Regions from separate parts of the Streptomyces sp. UG1 genome, predicted to be linked through region 1. Evidence: riboswitches for the same ligand, from Rfam matches in the RefSeq annotation. Region 1 holds a riboswitch; each other region holds the start of a gene.
What was found. Region 1 has a riboswitch for cobalamin ahead of ACP4J3_RS18055 (cobalamin biosynthesis protein). Riboswitches for the same ligand answer to the same signal wherever they lie in the genome.
Positions count from the first base shown of each region.

Region 1 (7,021 bases):
GCCGTACGACGGCGATGTCCGCGCCGTCGAGCAGAGCCGGCAGCTCGGTCTCGGTGTCCACGCGGGTCGGGTTGCCGATCCGGTAGTCGGCACCGGAGGCGGCGCGGGCCGCCAGCAGATCCGTGTCGGCGGTCGACAACAACAACACAGTGCTCATACGGGCGCTCCCGGTGGAATGAAAGGCAGTCCTTGCGGCGCGCCCGACTCGATGAGCCGCCAGAGCGCGTCCGTGTCCGCGTGCTGTTCGATCAGATCGCCGAGCCGGTCCAGCTGCTCCTCGCGCAGCGCGGCGAACGAGGTGTCGGGGGCCGGCACGAAGCGGCGGCCCGCGGCGGCGGCCACCTCGCGCAGGAAGGCCCGCCGGAAGCCGTCCGACTCCAGCGAGCCGTGCCAGTGGGTGCCCCAGGTCTGGCCGACCCGGCAGCCGTCCAGGAAGGGATCGCCGCCCGATATCTCGGCGACTCCGTGATGGATCTCGTATCCCTCGACCGCCTCACCCAGGGCCTTGCCCACCGGCCGCGTGAGGGTCTTCTCCCGGGCGAACCGCACCCGCACGGGCAGCACCCCGAGCCCTTCCACGTGCCCCCGCCGGCTCTCGACCTCGTCCTCGATGTGCTTCCCGAGGACCTGGAAGCCACCACAGATCCCGAGGACCGGTCGCTGCTCGGCGGCCCTGCGGACCAGGGCCTCGGCCAGCCCGCGCTCGCGCAGCCACTCCAGTGCGCGGACGGTCCCCCGGGTGCCGGGCACGACCACCAGGTCCGCGTCGGCCAGCTCCTCCGGCCGGTCCACGAACCGCACGACGACGCCCGGTTCGGCGGCGAGGGCGTCCACGTCGGTGAAGTTGGACATCAGGGGGACGGCACAGACGGCGACCCGCAGTACGTCCTCGCCGACGGGCGGGGCGAGGTTCGACTCCCGGACCGTCCCGCGCAAAGAAACGCGCAGCCCGTCCTCCTCGTCGATCCCGAGCCCGTGCCGGAAGGGCAGGACGCCGTAGGTGTGCCGTCCGGTGAGCCCGTGGAGCATGTCGAGGCCGGGTTCGAGCAGCGAGACGTCGCCGCGGAACTTGTTGACGAGGAACCCGGCGATCAGCCTCTGGTCCTCTTCCGACAGCAGCGCGACGGTCCCGAAGAAGGAGGCGAAGACACCGCCGCGGTCGATGTCGCCCACGACCAGCACGGGCAGCCCGGCATTGCGGGCGATCCCCATGTTCACGATGTCGGTGCGCCGCAGATTGATCTCGGCCGGACTCCCCGCCCCCTCACAGATCACCGCGTCATACGTGCCCCGGAGTTCGGCAAGACAGTCGAGCACGGTGCCGAGCAGCTTCTGCTGCCGCCCGCCGTGGTACCCGCGCGCGCTCAGCTCACCGACCGGCTTGCCGAGCAGCACGACCTGGCTGCTCTGCTCGCCACCGGGCTTGAGCAGCACGGGATTCATGAGTGCGGTCGGCTCGACGCGGCAGGCCTGCGCCTGCATGGCCTGCGCCCGCCCGATCTCGGCACCCTCTTGGGTGACGAACGAGTTGAGGGACATGTTCTGCGCCTTGAACGGCGCGACCTTCACGCCCTGCCGCACCAGCCACCGGCAGATCCCGGCCGTGACGACGCTCTTGCCGGCGTCGGAGGTGGTCCCGGCGACCAGCAGCCCACCGCCCGTCATGACGTACGCCCCTTCGCGACACGGCGCGCGGCGACACAGACGCCGAGCGCCAGCCAGCCGACGCGCTGCGACAGCCGTACGGCACGTTCGATGTCGGCCGTGCCGACGCTCCGCCCGGATGCGTTGAGCACGGGCCGGTGCTCGACCCGCCCGCCGTAGGACAGCGTCCCGCCGAGCCGGACCCCGAGCGCCCCGGCGAACGAGGCCTCGACGGGCCCGGCGTTGGGGCTCGGGTGCTTGGCGGCATCGGTACGCCAGGCCCGTACCGCTCCACGGGGATCACTTCCGGCGACGGCGGCGAGTACGGCGGTCAGCCGTGCCCCCGGCCAGCCGGCCAGGTCGTCGAGCCGGGCCGAAGCCCAGCCGTAGCGCCGGTACTTGGGCGACTTGTGCCCGACCATGGCGTCGAGCGTGTTCACGGCCCGGAACCCGAGGAGTCCCGGCACCCCGCCGACGGCCCCCCACACGAGCGCCCCCACCACCGCGTCGGAGGTGTTCTCGGCCACGGACTCCACGACCGCGCGCGCGATCCCGTCCGCGTCCAGCGCCTGCGGATCCCGCCCGCACAGATGCGGCAGCCGCGCCCGCGCCGCCTCGACGTCCCCCGCCTCCAGGGCCCGTCCGATGACCCGCGCCTCCCGGGCGAGTGAAGTCCCGCCGACGACGGCCCAGGTGGCGGCGCCGGTCAGCGCGACGGCAGCGGCGGGAGACGTACGTACGACACGCGCGGCGAGCGCCCCGGCGGCGACGGCGCCACCGGCGCACACGGCGGTGTGCATCACACCCCACGCGCGGTCGTCGCGCCACAACACCTTCTCGACGGCACCGGCGGCCCGGCCGAACGCGGCGACCGGATGCCCCCGGCGTGGATCGCCGAGCAGCAGATCGCCGAGGAGCCCGGCGGCGGCGCCGTACGCGAAAACGCGATCGGCTCGCATCGGGGTCAGCCGACCGTGAGGTCAGACGTGGGTCCGCAGTTGCGTGTCGAGCGGCAGGCGAGCATCGCGTTGTGTCCTCACTCAGGGTGTCCACGCCCTGGTTCGACGAGACCGGCGGTGAGAGTTCCTGGCTCCCGGGGCTTACTACCCCGGTGACAGTGGCGGGACCGCGCCGGATTCTCACCGGCTTCCTCTCCTGCCGCCGTACTTGGCCCCGGAAGTCCACCACGGCGTTGGAACGGGCGTCAACTTGCCGTTGACCTGCGACGGGAGAGTGTGCGAAGGCCCACACAGCAGTGAGGTGCGGGACGGTTGTCCGTCCCGCACCTCGGGTGCTTCAGGTGGTGCGTGTGGTGTGGTTCAGGCCACGATCAGATAGATCCCGTACGCCACCGCCGCCGCGCACGCCGCGAAGCACGTGTACGCGCCGGTGACCGCGAGGGCGGCCGAGCCGCCCTGGGCCGAGGCCTTCTCCTGGCGGGACAGGCCCGCGATGCCGAGGGTGAACAGGCCCACCAGGGCCACCGTGACCACGAGGCTGACGCCGAAGACGGAGCCGAGGGCCGCCCAGTCGATCTTCATGGTTCTTCTTTCCTGAGTAAGTCCGAGTGAGCCTGAGTGAGGGGAGTGACCGGGCGGGTCAGACCGTGGCCTGGGACGGCGCCGACTCGGTGGTCGACGCGGCCGGGATCGTGGTCGCCAGTTCCTCGGCCGCCGCGTTCGCGGGGACCGCCGGGGGCGGGGTCACGGCGGCGATGGCGGTGGTGACCACGCCGGGCGACTCCTCGCTCTCGTTGACGTTGGTGTGGTCGACGACCTCGCGGCGGGAGACCTTCCAGATCGCGGCGCTGGAGGCGATCAGGAAGACGGCGACCACGGCCGTGCCCCAGCTTCCGAGGCCCGTCACGTACTCCGCGAGCGCGGCGACCAGGGCGGCGGCCGGGAGGGTCAGGCCCCAGGCGACGAACATCCGGGTGGCCGTGGACCAGCGGACGACGCCGCCCTTGCGGCCGAGGCCGGCGCCCATCACCGAACCGGAGACGGAGTGCGTGGTGGACAGGGAGAAGCCGAGGTGGGAGGAGGCCAGGATGACCGTGGCGGCGCTGGTCTGGGCGGCGAAGCCCTGCTGCGGCTGGAGGTCGGTCAGGCCCTTGCCCATGGTGCGGATGATGCGCCAGCCGCCGAGGTAGGTGCCGAGCGCGATGGCCAGGCCCGCGGAGAGGATGACCCACATGGGCGGGTCGGAGTCGGGGGCGACGGCGCCGCCGGCGACCAGGGCGAGGGTGATGACGCCCATCGTCTTCTGCGCGTCGTTGGTGCCGTGCGCGAGGGACACCAGGCCGGCGGAGGCGATCTGGCCGCTGCGGTAGCCCTTGGCGGCGGCCTTGCCGTCGGCCTTCTTGCCGAAGGTGTACGTCAGGCGCGTGGCGAGCAGCGCGGCGATGCCCGCGACCAGCGGGGCGGCGATCGCCGGGATCAGCACCTTGGTGACCAGCACGTCGCCGTGGACCGCGCCGATGCCGGCCGAGGCGATGGTGGCGCCGATCAGACCGCCCATCAGGGCGTGCGAGGAACTGGAGGGCAGGCCCACCAGCCAGGTGAGCAGATTCCAGAGGATCGCACCGACCAACGCGGCGAAGATGACCTCGGGACGGATGCCGGTCTCGTCGACGAGACCTTTGGAGATCGTGTTGGCGACCTCCACGGAGAGGAAGGCGCCGACAAGGTTCAGTACGGCGGACATGGCCACCGCGACCTTGGGCTTGAGCGCACCGGTCGAGATGGTGGTGGCCATCGCGTTGGCGGTGTCGTGGAAACCGTTCGTGAAATCGAACGCGAGTGCGGTCACGACCACAATCGCGAGGATCAGCGAGAAGTTTTCCATTTACCCAGGCAATCGTTCGAGGTCATTGGCCGGACGAACGTAGGTAACCTGGGTGAACGAAAGGTGAACTGAGGGGGGCCGCACGGTGTCCTGGGGTGCCGGAAGGGGAGACCTTCGGTCCGCCGGTCGGTGTACGGCCCAAGCGTCGCCCGGCTAGTAGCCCCGGGCGAACTTCCTCAACTGGGCCATGGAGCCGTTGAAGAGATTTTGGTCACCCGGCAGGCTGCCGCCGTTGTCGTACTGCCAGAAGGTCCAGAACCGCCATCCGGCCGGCATCGTGCCCGCGGTCGAGGAGTTGTAGCGGGCTATCCACAGGGCGTGGTTGGAGGCGAAGGCGCGGCTGGTGCCGGTGCAGGTGTTCCACCAGTGGGTGGTGGTGTAGATCACCGGGCGGCGGCCGGTCAGTCGTTTCACCTCGTCGCTGAAGGACTGGATCCAGTTGACCATCTTCGCCTTGCTCAGCCCGTAGCACTTGTGCTTGCTGTACGGGTTGTACTCGATGTCGAGGGCGGGCGGCAGGGTCCAGCCGTCCGACCGCCAGCCGCCGCCGTTGCGTACGAAGAACGCGGCCTGGGTCCTGCCCGACGACTTGTTCGGCACGGCGAAGTGGTACGCGCCGCGGACCAGGCCCGCGTTGCGGGAGCCGTTGTACTGCCGGCCGAAGTAAGGGTTGCGGTAGGTGTGGGACTCGGTCGCCTTGACGTAGACGAACTTGGCGCCCTTCGCCTTCGAGCTCTGCCAGTTGACGTCCTTCTGGTGCGAGGAGACGTCGTGGCCCTTGGGCTTGCTCGCGGCCGCGGCCGGGATCTCGGCGAGGGCGGTTCCGCTGAGGGTGAGGGCCGCCACGGATATCGCTACGAGGCGGGAGCGGTGACGGGAGCGGTGACGGGACGGTTTGCGATCACGAGCCATATTTCCCCCCGGAATGGCGACGTGCACGACAAATCTCCCAGAGAGTACTGGAAGATCGTTGAATGCCGATCGTTCTCAGGCCAAGGGTGGGGCGAGGGTGATATGTCCCTGTGTGTGCCCTTCCGGACGCCGGTCTTCCCCTCTAAAGTGCGCCGCCCCGGCGGTGACTTGACGCGGTGTCCGGGGCCTGGCTGGCAGGATCGCCGCATGGGTGAGCAGCAGCGGGATCAGCGGGGCGTACGGCCCGAGGAGGCGGAGGCGTGGGAGACGCTGGTGGCGACAGCGCGGCGGACGGTGGCGGACGGGCTGGTCGTCGGGACGTCGGGCAATGTGTCGGTGCGGGTCGGGGAGACGGTGCTGGTCACGCCGTCGGGAGTGCCGTACGACCGGTTGTCGGCGGAGGATGTGACCGGGGTCGATCTGGACGGGCGGCAGGTGCTGGGGGCGCTGGTGCCGACCAGCGAACTGCCGATGCATCTGGCGATCTACCGCGCCACGGACGCGGGTGCGGTGGTCCACACCCATGCGGTGCATGCGACGGCCGTCTCGACGCTGGTGACCGAGCTTCCGTTGATCCACTACATGGCCGCGGCGCTGGGGGGACCGGTTCGTGTGGCTCCCTATGCGACGTACGGCACCCAGGAGTTGGCCGAGAACATGCTCCGGGCCCTCACCGACCGCACCGCCTGCCTCCTGCAGAACCACGGCACGATGGCCTGCGGCGCGACGCTGGACCAGGCGTATGACCGTACGGCCCAACTGGAATGGATGTGCCGGGTGTGGCTGACGGCCTCGTCGGTTCCGGGGCTGGCGCCGTCGTTGTTGTCGGAGGGGCAGGTGGCCGAGGTGGGGGAGCGGTTGCGGGGGTATGGGCAGCGGGGGCCCTCCGGGGGTTGAGCCGGGGATGCCTGCGGCGGCCTGTGCGGGGTGTGTGTGGGGGGGGCGTGGCGTCTGCGGGTGCGTTGTGGGTCGGGGCCGCGCGGAGGGTCCCGGGCGCGCATCTTTCAGTCCGTCCGGCGGGGCGCGTCGGAGCTGCAAACCGGCGGTGGGGGTGGGCTGCGTGCCTCACTCCAAGTCGGGCTCCCACTGGCCCCTCCCCGCCTCCGCCCGGACACTGGGTTCGTGCGCACTGTCAAAGCGACGGCCGCTGCCGTCACCGTGGCTCTGGCCGCCGGCGCTGCCAGCGTCGCCGCCGGGCGGTTCGCCAGTGGGGCCGCGCTGACGGCGCCCCCGGGCAGGCCCCTGCCCACCGAACCCCGGCTGACCGTGCACGCCACGGCCGCCGGGCAGGTCGCGCTCACCCGCGACCTCGCCTCGCTGCGCCCCGGCACGTACGGGCTGTCCGGCGACGGCTCGCACGCCGTCGTCGGCCCCGTGCTCGCCGCGGCGAAGCACTCCGCCGACACCGTCGTACGGCGGCTCGAACGCGTCACCCACGGCACCCTGCAGCCCGGCGACAGCGTCTGGCTCACCCCGAACGTCCACGTCGGCGACCCGAGCGCAGCCCTCGGCCTCGACCACGCCGACGTCGACGTCCCGGGCGAACTCGGCTCCCTGCCCGCGTGGTTCGTACCCGGTGCGCGGGACACCTGGGTCATCGCGGTGCACGGGCTCGGCACCA
Region 1 is NZ_JBNGGG010000014.1:172,028-179,048, forward strand. Features, by position in the region: gene cobN (cobaltochelatase subunit CobN) at 1-157, opposite strand, end outside; gene ACP4J3_RS18050 (cobyric acid synthase) at 154-1,665, opposite strand; gene ACP4J3_RS18055 (cobalamin biosynthesis protein) at 1,662-2,603, opposite strand; cobalamin riboswitch at 2,706-2,845, opposite strand; gene ACP4J3_RS18060 (hypothetical protein) at 2,964-3,185, opposite strand; gene ACP4J3_RS18065 (anion permease) at 3,244-4,488, opposite strand; gene ACP4J3_RS18070 (lysozyme) at 4,642-5,400, opposite strand; gene ACP4J3_RS18075 (class II aldolase/adducin family protein) at 5,608-6,297, shown strand; gene ACP4J3_RS18080 (alpha/beta hydrolase) at 6,523-7,021, shown strand, end outside.

Region 2 (7,021 bases), on a different contig from region 1:
GTTGCGCCGGTAGAAGGCGTTGGACTCCTCGGCGGTGGAGAAGCCCGCGTACTGGCGGATCGTCCAGGGCTGGTTGACGTACATCGTCGGGTAGGGTCCGCGCAGATATGGCGCCATGCCCGGGTAGGTGCCGAGGAAGTCCAGGCCCTCCAGGTCACGGCCGGTGTACAGCGGCTTGACCGCGATGCCCTCGGGGGTCTCCCAGAAGGTTCCGTCGCTCCCCGCGGCCTTCTGCCACGCGTCGGCGTCGACGTCGGCCCTCGGCTCCCCGAGTTCGATTCCGGAGAAGTCGGGGATTCCCATCAGGACACTCCCAAGCGGTCGAGGGTGGCGGACAGCACGGCGACGGCGTCACAGCCCGCGAAGACGTAACCGTCGACACCGGGGTGGTTCCCGGGCCGCCCGGCGAGGAACACATGCGAGGCGCCCGCGGCCTTCAACTGCCCGGCCACCGCCTCCGCCTGCTTCTCGTACACCGCGTCACTGGAGCACAGGCACACCTCGGTGGCGCCGCTCTCCTCGAAGGTGCCCTCGGTGACGGGCTCGATGCCGCCCGCCTGGAAGAGGTTCGAGGCGAAGGTGAGGCGCGCGGTGTGGGCGGCGGCCGGGCCGAGGGCGGCCAGGAAGATCCGGGGCCGGGAGCCGGTCGCGGCCAGGTGGGCGTCGGAGCGGGCGCGCAGGGCCTCGTACGCCTCGTCGCGGCGGACGCGGGGCAGGCCGCCGGACGGGGCCTCGGGCGCGGGCTCGCGCTCCACGGGCTGCTCGGCGAGGTGCGGGAACTCGCTGACGCCGGTGACGGGTTCGCGCCGCTTGGCGAGCTTGCCGGTGCGCGCCTCCCAGGTGTTGGCCAGGTCCTGGCCGAGGCGTCCGGAGCGCAATGCTGCTGCCTGACCGCCGATCCGCTCGATCCGCTGGAAGAACTCCCAGCCCGCGTGGGCCAGTTCGTCCGTCAGCCGCTCCACGTACCAGGAGCCGCCCGCCGGGTCGATCACGCGGGCGAGGTGCGACTCCTCGATGAGGATCGTCGAGGTGTTGCGGGCGATGCGCCGCGCGAACGCGTCCGGCAGGCCGAGCGCGTGGTCGAAGGGCAGCACCGTCACGGAGTCGGCGCCGCCGACCCCGGCGGCCAGCGTGGCGACCGTCGTGCGCAGCATGTTCACCCACGGGTCCCGGCGCGTCATCATCACCGGCGAGGTGACGGCGTGCTGCACCTGGGCGCTCGGCGCCCCGCACACCTCGGTGACCCGCGCCCACAGCTTGCGCGCGGCCCGCAGCTTGGCGACGGTCAGGAACTGGTCGGCGGTGGCCGCGTAGCGGAACTCCAGTTGCGCACAGGCCTGTTCGACCGGCAGCCCCGCCTCGGTCAGCTGGCGCAGATAGGCGACACCGGTCGCCAGCGAGGCGCCCAGCTCCTGGGCGGCCGAGCCACCGGCCTCGTGGTACGGCAGCGCGTCCACGGTCAGCGCCCGCAGCCCCGGGTATTCCTCGGCACACAGCCGCGCCAGCGAGGCGACAGGAGCGAACTGCGAGGACTCTCCGGTACGGGCCTGAAGGCCGAGCGGGTCGGCGCCGAGGTTGCCGCGCGCCGCCTCCTTGGCGACGCCGCGCTCCTCGTACAGCCGCAGCAGCTCGCGCGCGGCGGGCTCCACGTCGCCGCCCGCGTCGAGGACGACGGGGGCCAGGTCGAGGTAGACGCCGTCCAGGGCGCGGCGGAGGTCCGGCACCGGGATGCCGCCCTGGCCGAGGACCAGCCACAGCGAGGTGACGCCGTTCTCCAGGTCCGCGAGCACCACGCCGTCGGTGAGCGCCGTGTGCCGCTGGCGCACATCCCAGCCGCCGGCCGTGTTGCCCTCGGCGCGAGAGCCGCGGACGAACGGGGCGAACCCGGGCAGACCGGGGTCGGGCGCGGTGTCGCGCGCGGTGTACAGGGGGCGGGTGCGAAGCCCGTCCTCCAACGCAGTGGACAGGGCGTCCTCGGCGGCCGTACCCGAGACGTCCTTGCCCGACTTGCGCAGCACACCTGCCACCAGGTGTTGCCACTGCTCATGGGTTGCGTCAGGGAACTCGGCGGCCAGCGAGAGCCCGTCGTCAGGCAGGACCGTCATGCTCGGATGCTAGGTCAGATCGTCAAAGGAGCAGCAGTGGGCACGGCTGTGACCTTTCCCTCTTCCGCACTGTGACCTGGGTCTCCGGGTCGTAGTGTGGCACCCTCGGCGGTGGATTTACTAGGACGTCCAACTATATAACGGTGCCGGGAAGATCGTCCGTGACCTGGAAGGGGCCAACGAGATCATGAGCGCCGCCGAAGAGCCGGTCCTGCTGCACACCACCGGCCGGGCGGGCCGCATCATCCTCAACCGGCCGAGGGCCCTCAACGCCCTCACCCACGCGATGGTCCGCCGCATCGACGAGGCCCTCACCGCCTGGGAGCACGACCCGGCCGTCGAGACCGTCGTGATCACCGGCGCGGGCGAACGCGGCCTGTGTGCGGGCGGCGACATCCGCGCCATCCACGACGACGCGCGCGACGGCGACGGCACCGCCGCGGCCGCGTTCTGGCGCGACGAGTACCGCCTCAACGCCCGGATCGCCCGCTACCCCAAGCCGTACGTCGCCCTCATGGACGGCATCGTGATGGGCGGCGGCGTCGGCCTCTCCGCGCACGGCGCGTTCCGCGTGGTCACCGAGCGGTCCCGGATCGCCATGCCCGAGACCGGCATCGGCTTCGTCCCGGACGTCGGCGGCACCCATCTGCTCGGCCTCGCGCCGGGCGAACTGGGCACCCATCTCGCCCTCACCGGGGCGCAGATCGGGGCCCGGGACGCCATGCTGTGCGGGCTCGCCGACCACTACGTGCCGTCCGCCGCGCTCGGCGACCTGGTCGCCGACCTCGCCGAATCGCCCGTACGGGACGCGCTCGCCCGGCATGCGCGGCATTCCCCGCCCCCGGGCGAACTGGCCGAGTGGCGCGACTGGATCGACGCGTGCTACGCCGCCGACACCGTAGAGGCCATCGTCGATCGGCTGTTCACCTGCGGTGACCCGGCCGCCAAGGAGGCCGCCGAGACCCTGCTCGCCAAGTCGCCGACCGCCCTCAAGGTCACGCTGGCCGCGCTGCGCCGCGCCCGCCGGCTCGGCGCGCTGGAGCGGGTCCTGGACCAGGAGTTCCGCGTCTCCTGCGCGGCGCTGGCCTGCCCCGACCTGGTGGAGGGGGTCCGCGCCCAGATCATCGACAAGGACCGCGCCCCGCGCTGGTCGCCGGCCACCCTCCCCGAGGTCACGGAAGCCGACGTGGAGCGCTTCTTCGCGTCACTCGGCGAGCGCGAACTGGGGCTCGCCGTCGCCGGCTGACCGTGAGGAGATGGAGGAAATGACGGACTCGGAGCGGCTGATCGCCGGCCCGGACGGCCGTCAGGCGCGGCAGCGCAGCATCTCCAGTGGCGGGTTGGCGCGGAAGTCCGCCCAGAAGTCGGCGCCGTACTCGCGCAGGCCGGCCTCGGACACCTCCAGCGGGACCCAGGTCACCTCGCTGAATCCGGCCGCCCGCAGGGACGCTTCGTAGACCTCGCGGCGCGGGGCGGCGCTGATGATGCTGACCGGCGGGTCCAGCAGCGCCGTGACCCGGAAACGCGGCCCGGTCGCGGCTTCCTCGCCGGTCGGCTCACAGCGGAAGCCGTACTTCTCCAGCGACGACGGGTCGGGGCGGTAGTCGGGGGACTGGGCCAGCACGAAGAACTCGGCGCCGGGCAACAGGCTGCGGTGCACGTTGCGGCACATCCGCTCCATGGCGGCGACATCCTGGGCGTAGTTGAGCAACTGCACCCCCAGTGCGATGTCGAACTGCCGGTCCATCGGCCGCAGTTCGGTGACATCCCCCACCTCGTAGCGCACCCCGAGCGGCTCACGCGCCTCCAACTCGCGCGCCGCGGCCACCATTTCCCGGGAGATGTCGACGCCGAACACCTCCGCGGCGCCGCGCCGCATGAACTCCCTGCTGTAGAAGCCGGTGCCGGAGGCCAGGTCGAGGACCGCCTTGCCGCGCACGTCCCCGACCATGGCCAGGAAGCCGGGCACCTCCGCATACCGCGTCAGCGGCAGGGACTTGAAGCCCTCGAACGCCTCACCGATCTCGTCGTACTGCTGCACGCTCACCGCGTCGTCCTCCCGTGTGCATCGTCGATGCCCTCGGCGTCGGCCCCCGCGCCCCGGGACACACCGTGGCCTGTGGCGGGCAGTCTTCCCGCACCTCGGCGCAGGGCCGTACTGGCAGAAGCCACAAAGATCCGGACCTCGCCCCGGGTTCCCGTACAGGCGGGTGGGGCGGCCATACGGACTTGGTAGCCTCATCAGGCCAGTCGAGCCACAACCGAGGCCAGGGAATCCGGTGGGAATCCGGAACTGACGCGCAGCGGTGAGGGGGACGGGCGGGGCACGGCAGGTTCACAACGCCACTGGGAGACCGGGAAGGCGGCCCCGACCGGACGAACCCGAGTCCGAAGACCTGCTGGCACCTCACCGCCGCCCGGCGGGGAGGACGTCCGTAGGCCAGGCTCCGCGTACGAGCCCCGACACCCGAGGCATGCCCGTGCTCCGTACCCCCGCACTTCTCCTTGCGTCCGCCCTGCTGCTCACCGCATGCGGCGGCGGCGCCTCCGACGCGGACACCGCGAAGCCCGCCGGCGCGGGCTACCCCCGCACGATCGACAACTGCGGCCACAAGGTCACCCTGAAGTCCGCCCCGCGGCGCGTCGTCTCCCTCAACCAGGGCACCACCGAGATCCTGCTCTCCCTCGGCCTCGCCGACCGCATGGCGGGCACGGCGACCTGGACGGACCCGGTGATGAAGGGGCTGGAGAAGGCGAACGCGGCCGTGACCCGGCTGGCCGACGACAACCCCTCCTTCGAGAAGGTCCTGGACGCCGAACCCGACTTGGTCACCGCCTCGTTCGTCTCCACCCTCGGCAAGGGCGGCGTCGCCACCCGCGAGCAGTTCGAGAAGCTCGGCGTGCCCACGTACGTCTCGCCCTCCGACTGCTCGACGGGCAAGGACAACGACAGCGGCGGCGACGGATCGCGCAGCGAGCCGCTCACCCTCGACGCCGTGTACGGCGAGATCCGCGACCTGGCCCGTGCCTTCGGCGTCGACGAGCGCGGCGAGAAGCTCGTCGCCGAGCTGAGGCAGCGGGTGCGCGCGGCCACCGACGGGCTGCACGCCCCCGATGTCTCCCTCATGTACTGGTTCGCCAACTCCCAGTCGCCCTACCTCGCCGGCTGCTGCGGCGCGCCCGGCGCCATCACCCGCGCGGTCGGCGCGAAGAACGTCTTCTCCGACACCCACGACGAGTGGCCCCAGGTGGGATGGGAGACCGTCGCCGACCGCGACCCCGACGTCATCGTGATCGGCGACCTGACGCGCAGGCAGCAGACCGCCGAGAGCGCCCGCGCCAAGATCCGCTTCCTGGAGACCAACCCCGCCACCCGCAACCTGACCGCCGTGAAGGAGAAGCGGTACGTGCTGCTCAGCGGGCAGGCGATGAACCCGACCATCCGCACGGTCGAGGGGATCGAGAAGGTCGCCGCGGGGCTGCGCGACTTCGGGCTCGCCAAGTGAGCGTGCGCACCCTGGTGTTGACCGGCGGCGGACTGGCCGCGCTGCTCGCGTCGGTCGCCGTCGCGGTCACGATCGGGCCGGCCGACATCTCCACGGCCGACGTGTGGGCGTCCGTGGCCGCTCATCTCGGGCTCGGCGAGGGCGCGTTGGCGCCCCTGCGGGACGGCATCGTGTGGAACCTGCGGATGCCGCGCACCCTGCTCGCCGCCGTGTGCGGGGCCGGGCTTGCCGTGTGCGGGGCGGTCATGCAGTCGCTGCTGCGCAATCCGCTGGCCGACCCGTTCGTGCTCGGGGTGTCCTCCGGCGCGTCGACGGGGGCCGTCGCCGTCGTGGTGCTGGGAGTCGGCGGGGGAGCGGTGTCGCTGTCGGCCGGTGCCTTCCTCGGCGCGCTGCTCTCCTTCGCGATGGTGCTGCTGCTCAGCCATCTCCTCGGCGGCAGCACGGACCGGGTCGTGCTGTCCGGGGTGGCGGCCATGCAGCTCTTCTCCGCACTGACCTCGTTCATCGTGCTGACCTCCGCCGACGCCGAGACCACCCGGGGCGTGCTGTTCTGGCTGCTGGGCTCGCTCACCGGCGCCGACTGGGGGCAGGTGCTGCTGTGCACCGCCGTCCTGGCCCTGGTCCTCGCCGTCTGCCTCGGCTACGCCCGCACCCTGGACGCCTTCGCCTTCGGTGACGACGCCGCAGCCGGGCTCGGCGTCCGCGTCGCCCGCACTCGGCTGGTGCTGCTCTGCGGAACCGCGCTGCTCACCGCCGCGCTGGTGAGCAGCGCCGGCGCGATCGGCTTCGTCGGCCTGGTCCTGCCGCATCTCACCCGCGCCCTGACCGGCTCCGGCCACGCCCGCCTGCTGCCGGTCACGGCGCTGACCGGAGCCGTGTTCCTGGTGTGGGTGGACACCGCCGCCCGCACCCTCCTCGACCCCCAGGAGGTCCCGGTGGGCGTGGTCACGTCCCTCATCGGCGTACCGGCGTTCGTGGCCGTGCTCTACCGGGGACGGAGGAAGGCATGACGAGCCTGCGGGCCCAGGGTGTCGTACGGCGTGTCGCCGGCCGGGTCATTGTCGACGGCGTCACCCTCGCCCTGCGCCCCGGCGAGACCGTCGGCCTGCTCGGACCCAACGGCTCCGGAAAGTCGACGCTGCTCAGACTCCTCGCCGGCGTCCTCGCACCCACCGCCGGGGTCGTCACCCTGGACGGACGCCCGCTCGGCGACGTCGGCCGCCGTGCCGCCGCCCGGCGCGTCGCCACCGTCGAGCAGGACGCCCACACCCAGACCGAACTCACCGTCCGCGACGTCGTCGCCCTGGGCCGCATCCCGCACCGCCGCGCCTGGACCCCGGCCACGGCCGCCGACGCCGAGGCGGTCCGCGCGGCCCTGGAGCGCACCGGACTGACCGACCGGGCCGGCCA
Region 2 is NZ_JBNGGG010000027.1:52,976-59,996, forward strand. Features, by position in the region: gene scpA (methylmalonyl-CoA mutase) at 1-303, opposite strand, end outside; gene ACP4J3_RS28320 (methylmalonyl-CoA mutase family protein) at 303-2,105, opposite strand; gene ACP4J3_RS28325 (enoyl-CoA hydratase/isomerase family protein) at 2,293-3,351, shown strand; gene ACP4J3_RS28330 (class I SAM-dependent methyltransferase) at 3,412-4,152, opposite strand; cobalamin riboswitch at 4,336-4,523, shown strand; gene ACP4J3_RS28335 (ABC transporter substrate-binding protein) at 4,580-5,611, shown strand; gene ACP4J3_RS28340 (FecCD family ABC transporter permease) at 5,608-6,621, shown strand; gene ACP4J3_RS28345 (ABC transporter ATP-binding protein) at 6,618-7,021, shown strand, end outside.
Region 2: another riboswitch for cobalamin. It lies ahead of ACP4J3_RS28335 (ABC transporter substrate-binding protein); the one in region 1 lies ahead of ACP4J3_RS18055 (cobalamin biosynthesis protein).

Region 3 (7,021 bases), on a different contig from region 1:
CATCAAGGACCTGCCGCTGCTCATCGCCTTCGGCGTCCTGGCCGCGTACACGTACTCCTCCGGGCTGCGCGCGCCCGCGCTGATCGCGTTCGTGAAGGACACGCTGATCTACATCGTCATCGCGGTGGCGATCATCTACATCCCGATCAAGCTGGGCGGGTTCGACGAGATCTTCGCCGCGGCGGACAAGAAGTACACGGAGAACGGTGTGGGCGGGCTCATCCCGCCCGCGGCGGGGCACTGGGGGTACGCCACGCTGGCGTTCGGGTCGGCACTGGCACTCTTCATGTACCCCCACTCGATCACGGCGACGCTGTCCTCGCGCAGCCGTGAAGTGATCCGCCGCAACACGACGATCCTGCCGCTGTACTCCCTGATGCTCGGCATGCTGGCGCTGCTCGGCTTCATGGCCATCGCGGCCGGAGTCATCGTCGCCAACCCCCAGTTGGCGATCCCCCAGCTCTTCGAGAACATGTTCCCCGACTGGTTCGCGGGCGTGGCCTTCGCGGCGATCGGCATCGGCGCCCTGGTGCCTGCGGCGATCATGTCCATCGCGGCGGCAAATCTCTTCACCCGCAACATCTACAAGGACTTCATCAGGCCGGACGCCACGGCCGAGCAGGAGACCAAGGTCTCCAAGCTGGTCTCCCTGCTGGTGAAGGTGGGTGCGCTGGTCTTCGTCCTGGCGATGGACAAGACGGTCGCCATCAACTTCCAGCTCCTGGGCGGCATCTGGATCCTGCAGACCTTCCCGGCCCTGGTCGGCGGCCTGTTCACCCGCTGGTTCCACCGCTGGGCGCTGCTGGGCGGCTGGGCGGTCGGCATGATCTACGGCACGGTCGCCGCGTACGGGGTCGCCTCCCCGACGCAGAAGCACTTCGGCGGCTCCTCGGCGGAGATCCCCGGCATCGGTGAGATCGGCTACATCGGTCTGACGGCGTTCGTGCTGAACGTGGTGGTGACGGTGGTCCTGACCTTCGTCCTGAAGGCGGCGAAGGCGCCCGAGGGCGTCGACGAGACCAGGCTGGAGGACTACACGGCGGACGCGGGCGACCCGGGCGTGCAGGTGGAACTGCCTCCGGCGACCGCGGGATCGTCCCACTGAGCACCTGACGCCGACGGGCCGCCGGAGGAATCCGGCGGCCCGTTGTCGTACCCGTCCGGCAGACTCGCCCGCATGGACATCGCGATCCGGCAGGCGGAACCCGGCGAATACGACAGGCTCGGCGAGATCACCGCCCAGGCCTACCTCCAGGACGGCCTCCTCGACTTCGGCGAGAGTGACGCATACCTGGCCGAGCTGAGGGACGTGGCCAAGCGGGCGGCCGCCGCCGAGGTGCTGGTGGCCGTCGAGAGCGGCCGGCTGCTGGGCGGCGTGACCTTCGTGCCGAGCGGCGGCCCGATGGCCGACATAGCCGCCCCCGGCGAGGCCGAGATCCGCATGCTCGCGGTCGCGCACGACGCGCGGGGCCGGGGCGCCGGCGAGGCCCTCGTACGCGCCTGCGTCGACCGTGCACGGGCCACGCAGGGCTGCGTACGGATCGTGCTGTCGACCCAGCGCACGATGCACGGCGCTCACCGCATCTACGAACGCATGGGCTTCGTCCGCACACCCGAGCGGGACTGGAACCCGATCCCGCATCTGGACGACATCACTCTCCTCACCTACGAGTTGACGCTCTGAAACCACCGCGACACAACATCTGGGGGTGGCGTGGCGGGCGAGCACAAGATGTATGCTCTTCCTCGCTGTCGCCGCAGGGGAATCCGGTGCGAATCCGGAACTGTCCCGCAACGGTGTACTTGTGCATGTCCGTTCCCGAAAAACGCCGTGCACAGGAGTCAGTCCGAGGACCTGCCGACAGCGCGCCCGGCCACCCGGCCGGTGCGCCCTGACGTCCGGGCCTCGTGGAATGGGCCGGTGGACGCGACGCCGCGTGCGCTCGTGAGCTGCCCCTGCCCTCCGCAAGGCCCCCGTGCCGAGCGAGGGAGAGCCCCCACGTGACCATCGCGCCAGCAGACCCGGCCTCAGCCGTCCCGACCAACGAGGACGCTCCGGGAACCGCTTTGCTGCGGACCCTCACCGAGCTGACCGCCGACCTCCCCGACGCCGACGCCGGCCGGGTCGCCGCCGCCGCGCTGCGCGGCCGGTCCGCCCTCGCGGACGAGACGGAGCTGCGCGAGCTGGCCACCGAGGCGGCCGCCGGTCTCATCTCCGAGGACCCCGCCTACAGCAGGCTGGCCGCCCGGCTGCTGACCATCTCCATCGCCGCCGAGGCCGCCTCGCAGGGCGTGACGTCCTTCACCGAGTCGGTCGCGGTCGGGCACCGGGAGGGCCTCATCGCCGACCGGACCGCCGAGTTCGCGCGCGTCCACGCGGCCCGGCTGGACGCGCTCATCGACCCGGCGGGCGACGACCGCTTCGGCTACTTCGGCCTGCGCACCCTGCACAGCCGCTACCTCCTGCGCCACCCCCACACCCGCAAGGTCATCGAGACGCCCCAGCACTTCATGCTGCGCGTCGCGGCGGGCCTCGCCGAGGACGACACCCCCCGCTCCGTGGACGAAGTCGCCGCGCTCTACGGGCTCATGAGCCGCCTCGACTACCTCCCCTCCTCCCCCACCCTGTTCAACTCCGGCACCCGGCACCCCCAGATGTCGTCCTGCTACCTCCTCGACTCCCCTCTCGACGAGCTGGACTCCATCTACGACCGCTACCACCAGGTCGCCCGCCTCTCGAAGCACGCCGGCGGCATCGGCATCGCGTACTCCCGCATCCGCAGCCGCGGTTCGCTGATCCGCGGCACCAACGGGCACTCCAACGGCATCGTCCCGTTCCTGAAGACCCTCGACGCCTCGGTCGCCGCCGTGAACCAGGGCGGCCGGCGCAAGGGCGCGGCCGCGGTCTACCTGGAGACCTGGCACTCCGACATCGAGGAGTTCCTGGAGCTGCGCGACAACACCGGTGAGGACGCCCGCCGTACGCACAACCTGAACCTCGCGCACTGGGTCCCGGACGAGTTCATGCGCCGGGTCAACGCCGATGAGGTGTGGAGCCTGTTCTCCCCCTCCGACGTGCCCGAGCTGGTCGATCTGTGGGGCGAGGAGTTCGACGCGGCGTACCGCAAGGCGGAGGCCGCCGGGCTCGCGAAGAAGACCATCCCGGCCCGTGACCTCTACGGCCGCATGATGCGCACCCTCGCGCAGACCGGCAACGGCTGGATGACCTTCAAGGACGCCGCCAACCGCACCGCCAACCAGACGGCGCTGCCGGGCCATGTCGTGCACTCCTCCAACCTCTGCACGGAGATCCTGGAGGTCACCGACGACGGGGAGACAGCGGTCTGCAACCTGGGGTCGGTCAACCTCGGCACCTTCGTGGACACGGCGACCGGCGACATCGACTGGGAGCGGCTCGACGCCACCGTGCGCACCGCCGTCACCTTCCTGGACCGCGTCGTCGACATCAACTTCTACCCGACCGAGCAGGCGGGCCGGTCGAACGCCAAGTGGCGGCCGGTGGGCCTGGGCGCGATGGGGCTGCAGGACGTCTTCTTCAAGCTGCGGCTGCCCTTCGACTCGCCGGAGGCCAAGGACCTCTCCACGCGTATCGCCGAGCGCATCATGCTCGCCGCGTACGAGGCCTCGGCCGACCTCGCCGAGCGGGGCGGTCCGCTGCCGGCCTGGGAGAAGACCCGTACCGCCAAGGGGGTCCTGCACCCCGACCACTACGGCGTCGAACTCACCTGGCCGGAGCGCTGGGCCGCGCTGCGCAGCCGTATCGCCACGACCGGCATGCGCAACTCCCTCCTGCTCGCCATCGCGCCCACCGCCACCATCGCGTCGATCGCCGGCGTGTACGAGTGCATCGAGCCGCAGGTGTCCAACCTGTTCAAGCGCGAGACGCTCTCCGGTGAGTTCCTCCAGGTCAACTCCTACCTGGTCGACGAACTGAAGCGGCTCGGCGTCTGGGACGACCGCACCCGTGAGGCGCTGCGCGAGTCGGGCGGCTCGGTGCAGGACTTCGCCTGGATCCCGGCGGACGTACGGGCGCTGTACCGCACGGCGTGGGAGATCCCGCAGCGCGGGCTCATCGACATGGCCGCCGCCCGGACCCCGTTCCTGGACCAGTCCCAGTCCCTGAACCTGTTCATGGAGACGCCGACCATCGGCAAGCTCTCCTCGATGTACGCGTACGCCTGGAAATCGGGCCTGAAGACGACGTACTACCTGCGCTCGCGCCCGGCGACCCGCATCGCCCGCGCCGCCCAGGCCACCATCCCCGTACAGCAGCCGGCCCCCGAAGACGCCGTCGCCTGCTCCCTGGAAAACCCCGAGTCCTGCGAGGCCTGCCAGTAATGACCACCCGTAACCAGAACCTGCTCGACCCGGGCTTCGAGCTGACTCTGCGCCCGATGCGCTACCCCGACTTCTACGAGCGCTACCGGGACGCCATCAAGAACACCTGGACCGTCGAGGAGGTCGACCTCCACTCGGACGTCGCCGACCTCGCCAAGCTCAGCCCCGCCGAGCAGCACCTCATCGGCCGGCTGGTCGCCTTCTTCGCGACGGGCGACTCGATCGTCGCCAACAACCTGGTGCTGACGCTGTACAAGCACATCAACTCCCCCGAGGCGCGCCTGTATCTCTCGCGCCAGCTCTTCGAGGAGGCCGTCCACGTCCAGTTCTACTTGACGCTGCTGGACACCTACCTCCCCGACCCGGAGGACCGCGCCGCCGCCTTCGCGGCCGTGGAGAACATCCCCTCCATCCGCGAGAAGGCCGAGTTCTGCTTCAAGTGGATCAACGAGGTCGAGAAGCTGGAGCGCCTGGAGAGCCAGGCCGACCGGCGTCGCTTCCTGCTCAACCTGATCTGCTTCGCGGCGTGCATCGAGGGCCTGTTCTTCTACGGCGCCTTCGCCTACGTCTACTGGTTCCGCAGTCGGGGCCTGCTGCACGGTCTGGCCACCGGCACCAACTGGGTGTTCCGCGACGAGACGATGCACATGTCCTTCGCGTTCGACGTCGTGGACACCGTCCGCAAGGAGGAGCCGGAGCTCTTCGACGACCGGCTTCAGCAGCAGGTCACCGACATGCTGAGGGAGGCCGTCGAGGCCGAGCTGCAGTTCGCGCGCGACCTGTGCGGTGACGGCCTCCCGGGCATGAACACCGACTCGATGCGGCAGTACCTGGAGTGTGTCGCCGACCAGCGTCTGACGCGGCTCGGCTTCGCTCCGGTGTACGGCTCCGAGAACCCCTTCAGCTTCATGGAGCTGCAGGGCGTTCAGGAGCTGACCAACTTCTTCGAGCGGCGTCCGTCGGCGTACCAGGTGGCGGTGGAGGGCACCGTCGACCTGGACGAGGACTTCTGAGCCTCGGCCGCCCTCAGCTGGCGGTCGATCCGGCGCTCGTGAAGGTGTCCCACGAGCGCCGGACCCGCCAGGAGGACAAAGAGAACCACTACGGCCATGTATTCGAGGAGTGCGTCCATGCCGTAAGTCTCATACCGACAGGACACTCCTGACAGTGGCAGGACTGCCGTACACCCTCGATTTACTGCCACTTCTGAGGCACACTGGCAGCATGCTGAAGAACGTGGCGGCCGTCCTGCTCGACGGCGTGCACCCCTTTGAACTGGGCGTCGTGTGCGAGGTGTTCGGCATCGACCGCAGCGACGAGGGGCTGCCCACCTACGATTTCGCCGTCGTCTCGGCGGAGGGACCGACGCTGGGCACCCATGTCGGCGGCCTGTCCGTCTCCACACCGTACGGCCTGGAGCGGCTGGAGGAGGCCGATCTGATCGCCGTGCCGGCGGGGGACGACTTCGTCACCCGCGACTATCCGCCCGAGCTGCTGGACGCCCTGGTCAGGGCCGTCGAGCGGGGTGCGCGGGTGCTCAGCGTGTGCTCCGGCGTCTTCGTGCTGGGGGCGGCCGGGCTGCTCGACGGGCGGCGCTGCAGTGTGCACTGGAAGCACGCCGGGGAACTGTCCCGCCAACACCCGCGGGCGGTCGTCGAGCCCGATGTGCTGTACGTCGACGAGGGGCCGGTGGTCACCAGCGCCGGCACCGCCGCCGGCATCGACGCCTGTCTGCACATCGTGCGGCAGGAGCAGGGGCTCGAGGTCGCCAACAAGATCGCCCGGCGCATGGTGGTGCCGCCGCACCGGGACGGCGGGCAGGCCCAGTACATCGAGCGCCCGCTGCCCCGCTCCCAGTGCGACACGGTCGGCGCGGTGCTGGCCTGGATGGAGCGCCACCTCGACGAGGACGTCACCGTCGAGCAGCTCGCCGAGCGCGCCCTCATGTCGCCGCGCACCTTCGCCCGCCGCTTCCAGCAGGAGACCGGCACCACTCCCTACCGCTGGATCCTGCGCCAACGGGTGCTGCTGGCCCAGCAGTTGCTGGAGGCGACGGACGAGACGGTGGACGCGATCGCGGGCCGAACGGGGTTCGGCACCGCGGCCGCGCTGCGCCATCAGTTCGTACGGTCGCTGGGGACGACGCCGAACGCCTACCGGCGGACGTTCCAGGGCCCCGAGGCGGCCGCCTGAGTCACTCCCACGGCACGGAGCGCAGCAACAGCGTGTGCGGGTGCAGCGTGATGCCCACCCGGGTCGTGTCGTTCGAGCCGGGCGCCTGTTCGAGGCGGTACTCGGCGGACAGCGCCGCCGTGATCAGTGTCAGCATCGCCATGGAGAAGTGGTCGCTCGGACACTTGCGGTTGCCGACGCCGAACGGGCTCATGGCGTATTTCGGCACCTCCTTGGCGCGTTCCGGAAGCCAGCGATCGGGGTCGAACTCGAGGTGGTGGCCGTACGACTTCGGGTCGCGCTGGATGGCGTAGGGGCTGTAGACGATGTCGGCCCCGGCTGGAATGCGATAGCCACCGAGTGATGTGTCGGTCACCGCCCGTCTCGTCAGAATCCAGATCGCGGGGCGCAGCCGTATCGCCTCCACGACGACATTGTTGGTGTGCCTCAGCCCGCGGACGTCCTCGAATGCCACGGGCCGGCCGCCGGT
Region 3 is NZ_JBNGGG010000047.1:64,389-71,409, forward strand. Features, by position in the region: gene mctP (monocarboxylate uptake permease MctP) at 1-1,105, shown strand, start outside; gene ACP4J3_RS40710 (GNAT family N-acetyltransferase) at 1,178-1,684, shown strand; cobalamin riboswitch at 1,737-1,877, shown strand; gene ACP4J3_RS40715 (ribonucleoside-diphosphate reductase subunit alpha) at 2,002-4,359, shown strand; gene ACP4J3_RS40720 (ribonucleotide-diphosphate reductase subunit beta) at 4,359-5,372, shown strand; gene ACP4J3_RS40725 (GlxA family transcriptional regulator) at 5,584-6,552, shown strand; gene ACP4J3_RS40730 (cytochrome P450) at 6,554-7,021, opposite strand, start outside.
Region 3: another riboswitch for cobalamin. It lies ahead of ACP4J3_RS40715 (ribonucleoside-diphosphate reductase subunit alpha); the one in region 1 lies ahead of ACP4J3_RS18055 (cobalamin biosynthesis protein).

Region 4 (7,021 bases), on a different contig from region 1:
GCCGCTCGGAGGGACGGGCGGCGCTGCGGGCGTACTTCGGCGCACGGCCGGCGGACAAGCTCTCGCGGCGGGTCATGTCCAACATCCGGGTCACGGTGACGTCGGAGGACACGGCCGAGGCGACGTCGTACTTCACCACGTACCGCGTCGAAGGCTGGACGGGCGGCATGGTGCCGGCCGCCCCGCCGGTCCAGGTCGGCCACTACGAGGACACGTTCCGCCGCGTGTCCGACCAGTGGCTGCTCACCTCCCGGACCCTCCACCTCCCGTTCGGCGGCCCCACCCCACGACAGGGCCGCGGCGCCCTCGACGTCGTCCACACCGACCGCGCCCCCTTCATCCGCTTCCCCGACGGCAGCGAGCCGCCGCTCTCGCAGGGTGTGCGCAGCGGGCCCCTGCTGTTCACGTCCGGCCAGGGACCGCTGGATCCGGCGACCGGTGCCATGCCGGGCGACTTCGGGGCACAGGCACGACAGGTGCTCGCCAACGTCGAGGCCGTCGTCGCGGCGGCGGGCGGCGACCGGCGGTCGATCGCACGCTGCACCTGCTATCTCTCCGACCGGACCCACTTCGCCGAGTTCAACCGCGTCTACCGGGAGTTCTTCACGGACTGCCCTACCCTTCCGGCCCGTACGACGGTTGTGGCTCGGCTGGTGCGGGAGGGTGTGCTGGTCGAAGTGGACGCGGTGGCCGTCGTCGCCTGACGGGCCATCAGCGCATGAGCGTACGGATCAACGCCTCTGTGTCACCGAGTAGTTCGATCTCGCGCGGCGTCATCGTCGGATTGACCGCGCGCCGGCGCAGGGCCTCGGTGAGGCCGGCCTCCGTGAGGTCGGAAGGGTCGGCGAGCAGGGACGTCAGGATGGAGCGGGCGGCTTCGGCGACGGGCTCGGCGACGACGGCGGCCTGGGCGAGGATCAGGTGAGCGAGGATGCCGCCCGCCTCGTCCGGGCCCAGTGTCCCCCCGGTCAGCGCCCCGAGCATCGTCGGCCCCGGCAGCCGCTCCATCACCAGCTCGGTCCGCGAGGAGTCGGCCAGTCGTACCCGGGGCGCCGGATAGCCGTGGGCGCGTGCGTGGGCCATCACCGCGCCCTCGGCGAGCGCGTCCCCGTAGCCCTCCCGGTTCCGCCGCAGCACCCATGCCTCGTCGATCTCGTACACGTCGGCCGTGCGCCCCGTCCCCAGCAGTCGCCCCACCGACCCCGCCCCCTCCGTCGTGCGAGGACCGTACCCCGGCCCGCACAGGCGGCCCTCGGGGTCCCGGTTACGGGCGGGTAGAGTGTCGGCGTCGTCATCACACCCGTACGGGGGAAAGCCGGTGCAAATCCGGCGCTGACCCGCAACCGTGAACCGGTCGTCGAAGGCCGGTGAGCCGGATCTCCGCGTACGGGCAGTGACCGGCTCACGTGCCCGGCAGCCGGCCGGAGCACGGCACCGTCGAGGTATACGGAGCCGAGCCGCCGGGGGTCCTCCCTGTGCTGCCCGGTTCCCCTTAGGGAAGGGCACCCGCCGATCATGTACGTCCGCCGCAGCGCCGCGGTCCTGGCCGCCGTCGCCGTCGTGATCGGCGCGGCCGCGCCGGCCGCGGCCGCCGACGAGTCCCCTTCCACGTCGCCGTCCCGGGCGTACCCCGCCGAGCTGTACGGCGGCACCGACCCGACCTACGACGGCGTCTGGCGGCAGTCCCTCGCGCTGCTCGCGCAGGACACGGTGGGCGTGCGGCCGGCGAAGGGGGCGGTGGACTGGCTGCTGGGGCAGCAGTGCGCGAACGGCGCCTTCGCGCCCTACCGCGCCGACGCCGACGCCGACTGCGGCGCCAAGACCCCCGTCGACACCAACAGCACCGCCGCCGCCGTACAGGCACTCGCCGCACTCGGTGGGCACGACGCCGCGACCGGCAAGGCGGTGTCCTGGCTGAAGTCCGTGCAGAACAAGGACGGGGGGTGGGGGTACGCGGCGGTCGGGGCCAGCGACACCAACTCGACGTCGGTCGTGATCGGCGCGCTCGCCGCCGTGGGTGAGAAGCCGGCAGGCGTCGTGAAGGGCGGGCGGTCTCCGTACGACGCCCTGGTCGAACTCGCCCTGCCGTGCACGGGTGACGGCGCCGGCGCCTTCGCCTTCCAGCCGGACAAGAAGGGCACCCTGGTCGCCAACGCCGACGCCACGGCCGCCGGGATCCTCGGTGCGCTCGGCAAGGGGCTCGTGGTGCGCCCCGGCACCACCGCCTCCGACGCGACCTGCGCCGACGGCGGCGACCGGACCCCGCAGCAGGCCGCGGCCAACGGCGCCGCCTACCTCACCCGGGCCCTCGCCGAGGACGGCCACCTCAAGTCCGCCCTCCCCGGCGCCGAGGACCAGCCCGACTACGGCAACACGGCCGACGCGGTCGTCGCGCTCGCCGCCCGGTCCGGTGCCGGCGCCGCCCAAAAGCCGCTGCGCTGGCTGGAGCAGAACTCCGCCAAGTGGGCCGAGCAGAGCGGCCCGGCCGCCTACGCCCAGCTCATCTTCGCCGCCCACGCCACCGGCACCGACCCGCGCGACTTCGGGGGCGTGGATCTCGTCAAGCAGCTCAACGCGACCGGCCCGGCACCCCAGAAGGCAGCCGGCCAGGAGGAGAAGGGGGAGAAGACGGACGACGGGGACAACCCCTTCGGCGCCTGGTGGTACATCGGTGTCTTCCTGGTCGTCGGCATCGGCATCGGCTTCCTGCTGAGCGGCCGCAACAAGGGCGGACGGCAGTGATCCGCCGCGTTGTCGCTCTTCTCCTCGCCGCGCTGGTCCTCCTGACCGGCGCGGCCCAGGCCGCCCAGGCCGCCGGCTACCGCTACTGGTCCTTCTGGGAGCGCAAGGGCGACACCTGGATCTACGCCACCCAGGGCCCCGCCACCGCCCGCCCCTCCGACGGCGACGTGCAGGGCTTCCGCTTCGCGGTGAGCGCGGACTCCAAGGACGCGGCGCAGCCGAGGGGCGCGGCCGAGTTCGCGGTGATCTGCGCCCGGACACCCGCGCAGGACGGCACGAAGCGGGTCGCCCTCGTCCTCGACTTCGGTACGCCGGCCGACGCCCCGTCGGGCGAGACGCCCCCGGCCCGCCGCACGGCCTGCGCCCGGGTGGCCCCCGACGCGACGACGGCGGAGGTCCTGGCCGCGGTCGCCAAGCCGCTGCGCTACGACACCGACGCCCTGCTGTGCGCGATCGCCGGCTATCCGCGGAAGGGCTGCGGCGAGCAGGTGTCGGACGACGACGCCCGCGAGCCGGCGCCGACCAGTGACAGCGCCGAGGTCGACTCCGGCGACGGCAGCACCTGGCTGGGCCTCGTCGCGGGCATCGCCGCCGTGGCCGTTCTGGCAGCGGCAGCGATCTGGCAGGCAAGGCGGCGGCGACCGTAATGGCCGGGGCGCAACTCCACCCCGGCGCCTGGTGGCTGTGGGCCCTGGCCCTCGGCACCGCGGCCACCCGCACCACCAACCCTCTCCTGCTCACCCTCCTGATCGCCACCTCGGCGTACGTCGTGGCGACGTGCCGCCCGGACGCCCCGTGGGCCCGCTCCTACACCGCGTTCGTCAAGCTCGCGCTCGCCGTCCTCCTCATCCGCCTGGTCTTCGCCGTGGCCCTGGGCTCCCCCCTCCCCGGCACCCACGTGATCGTCACCCTGCCCGAAATCCCCCTCCCCGACTGGGCGCAGGGCCTCCGTCTGGGCGGCAGGGTCACCGTCGAGACGCTCGTCTTCGCCCTCTACGACGGCCTGCGGCTGGCGGCCCTGCTCATCTGCGTGGGCGCGGCGAACTCCCTCGCCAACCCCACCCGCCTCCTCAAGTCCCTGCCCGGCGCCCTCTACGAGCTGGGCGTGGCGGTGGTCGTGGCCCTCACCTACGCCCCTCATCTCATCGCCGACGTCCAGCGCCTGCGCGCCGCCCGCCGCCTCCGTGGCCGCCCCGACACCGGCATCCGGGGCTTGCTGCACGTGGGACTGCCGGTCCTGGAGGGCGCGTTGGAGCGCTCGGTCGCCCTGGCCGCCGCGATGGACGCGCGCGGCTACGGCCGTACCGCCGACGTCCCGCCCCGGGTCCGCCGTACGACGACCGCGCTCACCCTCGGCGGCCTGCTGGGCGTCTGCGCCGGAACGTACGGCCTGCTGACCGCCGAGGGCGGGACGTACGGCCTGCCCGTCCTCCTCGCCGGACTCGCCGCCGCCCTGGCGGGCCTCCGCCTGGGCGGTCGCCGCACCCTGCGCACCCGTTACCGCCCGGACCGCTGGGACGCCCGCGCCTGGCTGGTCGCCGGTTCCGGCGCGGCGGTCGCGGCCCTGCTGACCCTCGCCGCCGACCGCGACCCGGCGGCCCTGCACCCCGGCGTGGTCCCCCTGGAAGCGCCCGCCCTCCCCCTGTGGCCCGCGGCAGCCGTCCTGATCGGCCTGCTCCCGGCCTTCATCAGCCCAGCGCCCCTCAAGGAGACGTCGTGATCCGCTTCGAGAACGTCTCCGTGACGTACGACGGTGCCGCCGAACCCGCCGTCCGGGGCGTGGACTTCGAGGTCCCGGAAGGCGAACTCGTCCTCCTCGTCGGCCCGTCGGGTGTCGGCAAGTCCACCGTCCTCGGCGCGGTGAGCGGCCTCGTCCCGCACTTCACCGGCGGCACCCTGCGCGGCCGCGTCACGGTGGCCGGCCGCGACACCCGCACCCACAAGCCCCGCGAACTCGCCGACGTGGTCGGCACGGTGGGCCAGGACCCCCTGTCCCACTTCGTGACCGACACGGTCGAGGACGAACTCGCCTACGGCATGGAGTCGCTGGGACTGGCCCCCGACGTCATGCGCCGCCGAGTCGAGGAGACCCTGGACCTCCTCGGCCTCACCGACCTCCGCGACCGCCCCATCGCCACCCTCTCCGGCGGCCAGCAGCAGCGCGTGGCGATCGGCTCGGTCCTCACCCCGCACCCCGCCGTCCTGGTCCTGGACGAGCCCACCTCGGCCCTGGACCCACCCGCCGCGGAGGAGGTCCTGGCAGTCCTCCAACGCCTGGTCCACGACCTCGGCACGACGGTCCTGCTGGCCGAACACCGCCTGGAACGAGTGGTCCAGTACGCCGACCAGATCGCCCTCCTGCCCGCACCGGGCGAGGCCCCGATCCTCGGCACGCCGGCGGAGATCATGGCCGTATCCCCGGTGTATCCCCCGGTGGTGGACCTGGGCCGCTTGGCGGGCTGGACCCCGTTGCCCCTGACGGTCCGAGACGCCCGACGACAGGCGGCAGACCTACGTCAACAACTCAACGAACGGCACAGTGGCGCCCTCAAGGGGCGCGGGGAACTGCGCGACCAGCCACAACAAACCCGCACCCGCCACCAATCCGCACCCCCCGAGCCATTTGGCGAACCCACCCCCCGCCGCTGGTTCCAACGCAGGCGCACCCCCACCCCCCAAACCCCCCACGCAGCCGAAGTACACGAACTCACCATCACCCGCGGCAACATCCGAGCCCTCAACCACATCAACCTCACCCTCACCCCCGGCGAAACAATCGCCCTGATGGGCCGCAACGGCGCCGGAAAGTCCACCCTGCTCAACACCCTGGTCGGCCTCATCAAACCGTCCGCAGGTTCGGTCACCGTCGGCAGAGCCGGTCTCGTGCCCCAGGAACCCCGCGACCTCCTCTACGCCGACACGGTCGCCGCCGAATGCACGACCGCCGACACCGACGCAGCCGCAGCACCCGGCACCTGCCGAGCCCTGGTCTCCGAACTCCTCCCAGGCGTGGCGGACGACACACACCCCCGCGACCTCTCCGAGGGCCAGCGCCTGACGCTCGCACTGGCCGTCGTCCTGACGGCCGACCCTCCGCTGCTCCTGCTCGACGAACCGACCCGGGGCCTGGACTACGCGGCGAAGGCCCGCCTGGTGACGCTGTTGCGCGACCTCGCGGCGCGGGGCCACGCCATCGTCCTGGCCACGCACGACGTGGAGCTGGCGGCCGAGCTGGCGGATCGTGTGATCCTTCTCGCGGAGGGCGAGGTGATCGCCGACGGCCCGACCGCGGACGTGGTCGTCTCCTCCCCGTCCTTCGCTCCGCAGGTCACCAAGATCCTGGCCCCGCAGCGGTGGCTCACGGTCGCGCAGGTACGCGAGGCCCTGGCGTGACCGGCGCCCAGGGGCAGTCCCGCCCCATCCGCCTCGGCCCCCGCTCCATAGCCGCCCTCGCCCTCGTCAGCGCCGTCGGTGCCGCCGCCCTCGGCTGGCCGTTTCTCGCGCTGCCCGCCTCGCAGGTGAGCGCCCACGCCCAGGACGCGCCCTGGCTGTTCACCGGCCTGCTGATCCTGCTCGTCGCCATCGTCGCGGCGACGATCTCCGAGTCCGGGCTCGGCCCGAAGGCGGTGGCGATGCTGGGGGTGCTCGCGGCGACCGGTGCCGCGCTGCGCCCGCTGGGCGCGGGGACGGCCGGCATCGAGCCGATGTTCTTCCTGATGGTGCTCAGCGGAAGGGTCCTCGGACCGGGCTTCGGCTTCGTCCTGGGCTCGGTGACGATGTTCGCGTCGGCGCTGCTCACGGGCGGGGTGGGGCCGTGGATGCCGTTCCAGATGCTGTCGATGGGGTGGTTCACGATGGGCGCCGGGCTGCTGCCGGGCGCGGACCGGCTGCGCGGCCGGGGGGAGCTGTTCCTGCTGGCCGGATACGGCTTCCTGGCCGCCTTCGCCTACGGCACGGTGATGAACATGCAGGGCTGGCCGTATCTGCTGCGGGACGGCTCGAACATCGCGCCGGACCCGGAGGCCGGGCCGCTGGGCAATCTGGCCCGCTTCGCCGCGTACTGCCTGGCGACCTCGCTCGGCTGGGACCTCGGCCGGGCGCTGGTCACCGTCGTGCTGACCCTGACCCTCGGCCCGGCGATCCTCAAGGCGCTGCGCCGGGCCACGCGCCGCGCGGCGTTCGAGAGCGCGGTCACATTCGAGGCGCCCACAAGGTGAAGCACCCCACGTGACCCGCTTCACCTACGATCCGTCGTAGTGGTGCAAATCAGACGCCATGC
Region 4 is NZ_JBNGGG010000009.1:131,861-138,881, reverse strand. Features, by position in the region: partial or broken gene ACP4J3_RS12585 (nuclear transport factor 2 family protein) at 1-290, shown strand, start outside; gene ACP4J3_RS12580 (RidA family protein) at 339-704, shown strand; gene ACP4J3_RS12575 (phosphotransferase) at 712-1,197, opposite strand; cobalamin riboswitch at 1,263-1,402, shown strand; gene ACP4J3_RS12570 (prenyltransferase/squalene oxidase repeat-containing protein) at 1,516-2,742, shown strand; gene ACP4J3_RS12565 (SCO2322 family protein) at 2,739-3,389, shown strand; gene ACP4J3_RS12560 (energy-coupling factor transporter transmembrane component T) at 3,389-4,462, shown strand; gene ACP4J3_RS12555 (ABC transporter ATP-binding protein) at 4,459-6,135, shown strand; gene ACP4J3_RS12550 (ECF transporter S component) at 6,132-6,959, shown strand.
Region 4: another riboswitch for cobalamin. It lies ahead of ACP4J3_RS12570 (prenyltransferase/squalene oxidase repeat-containing protein); the one in region 1 lies ahead of ACP4J3_RS18055 (cobalamin biosynthesis protein).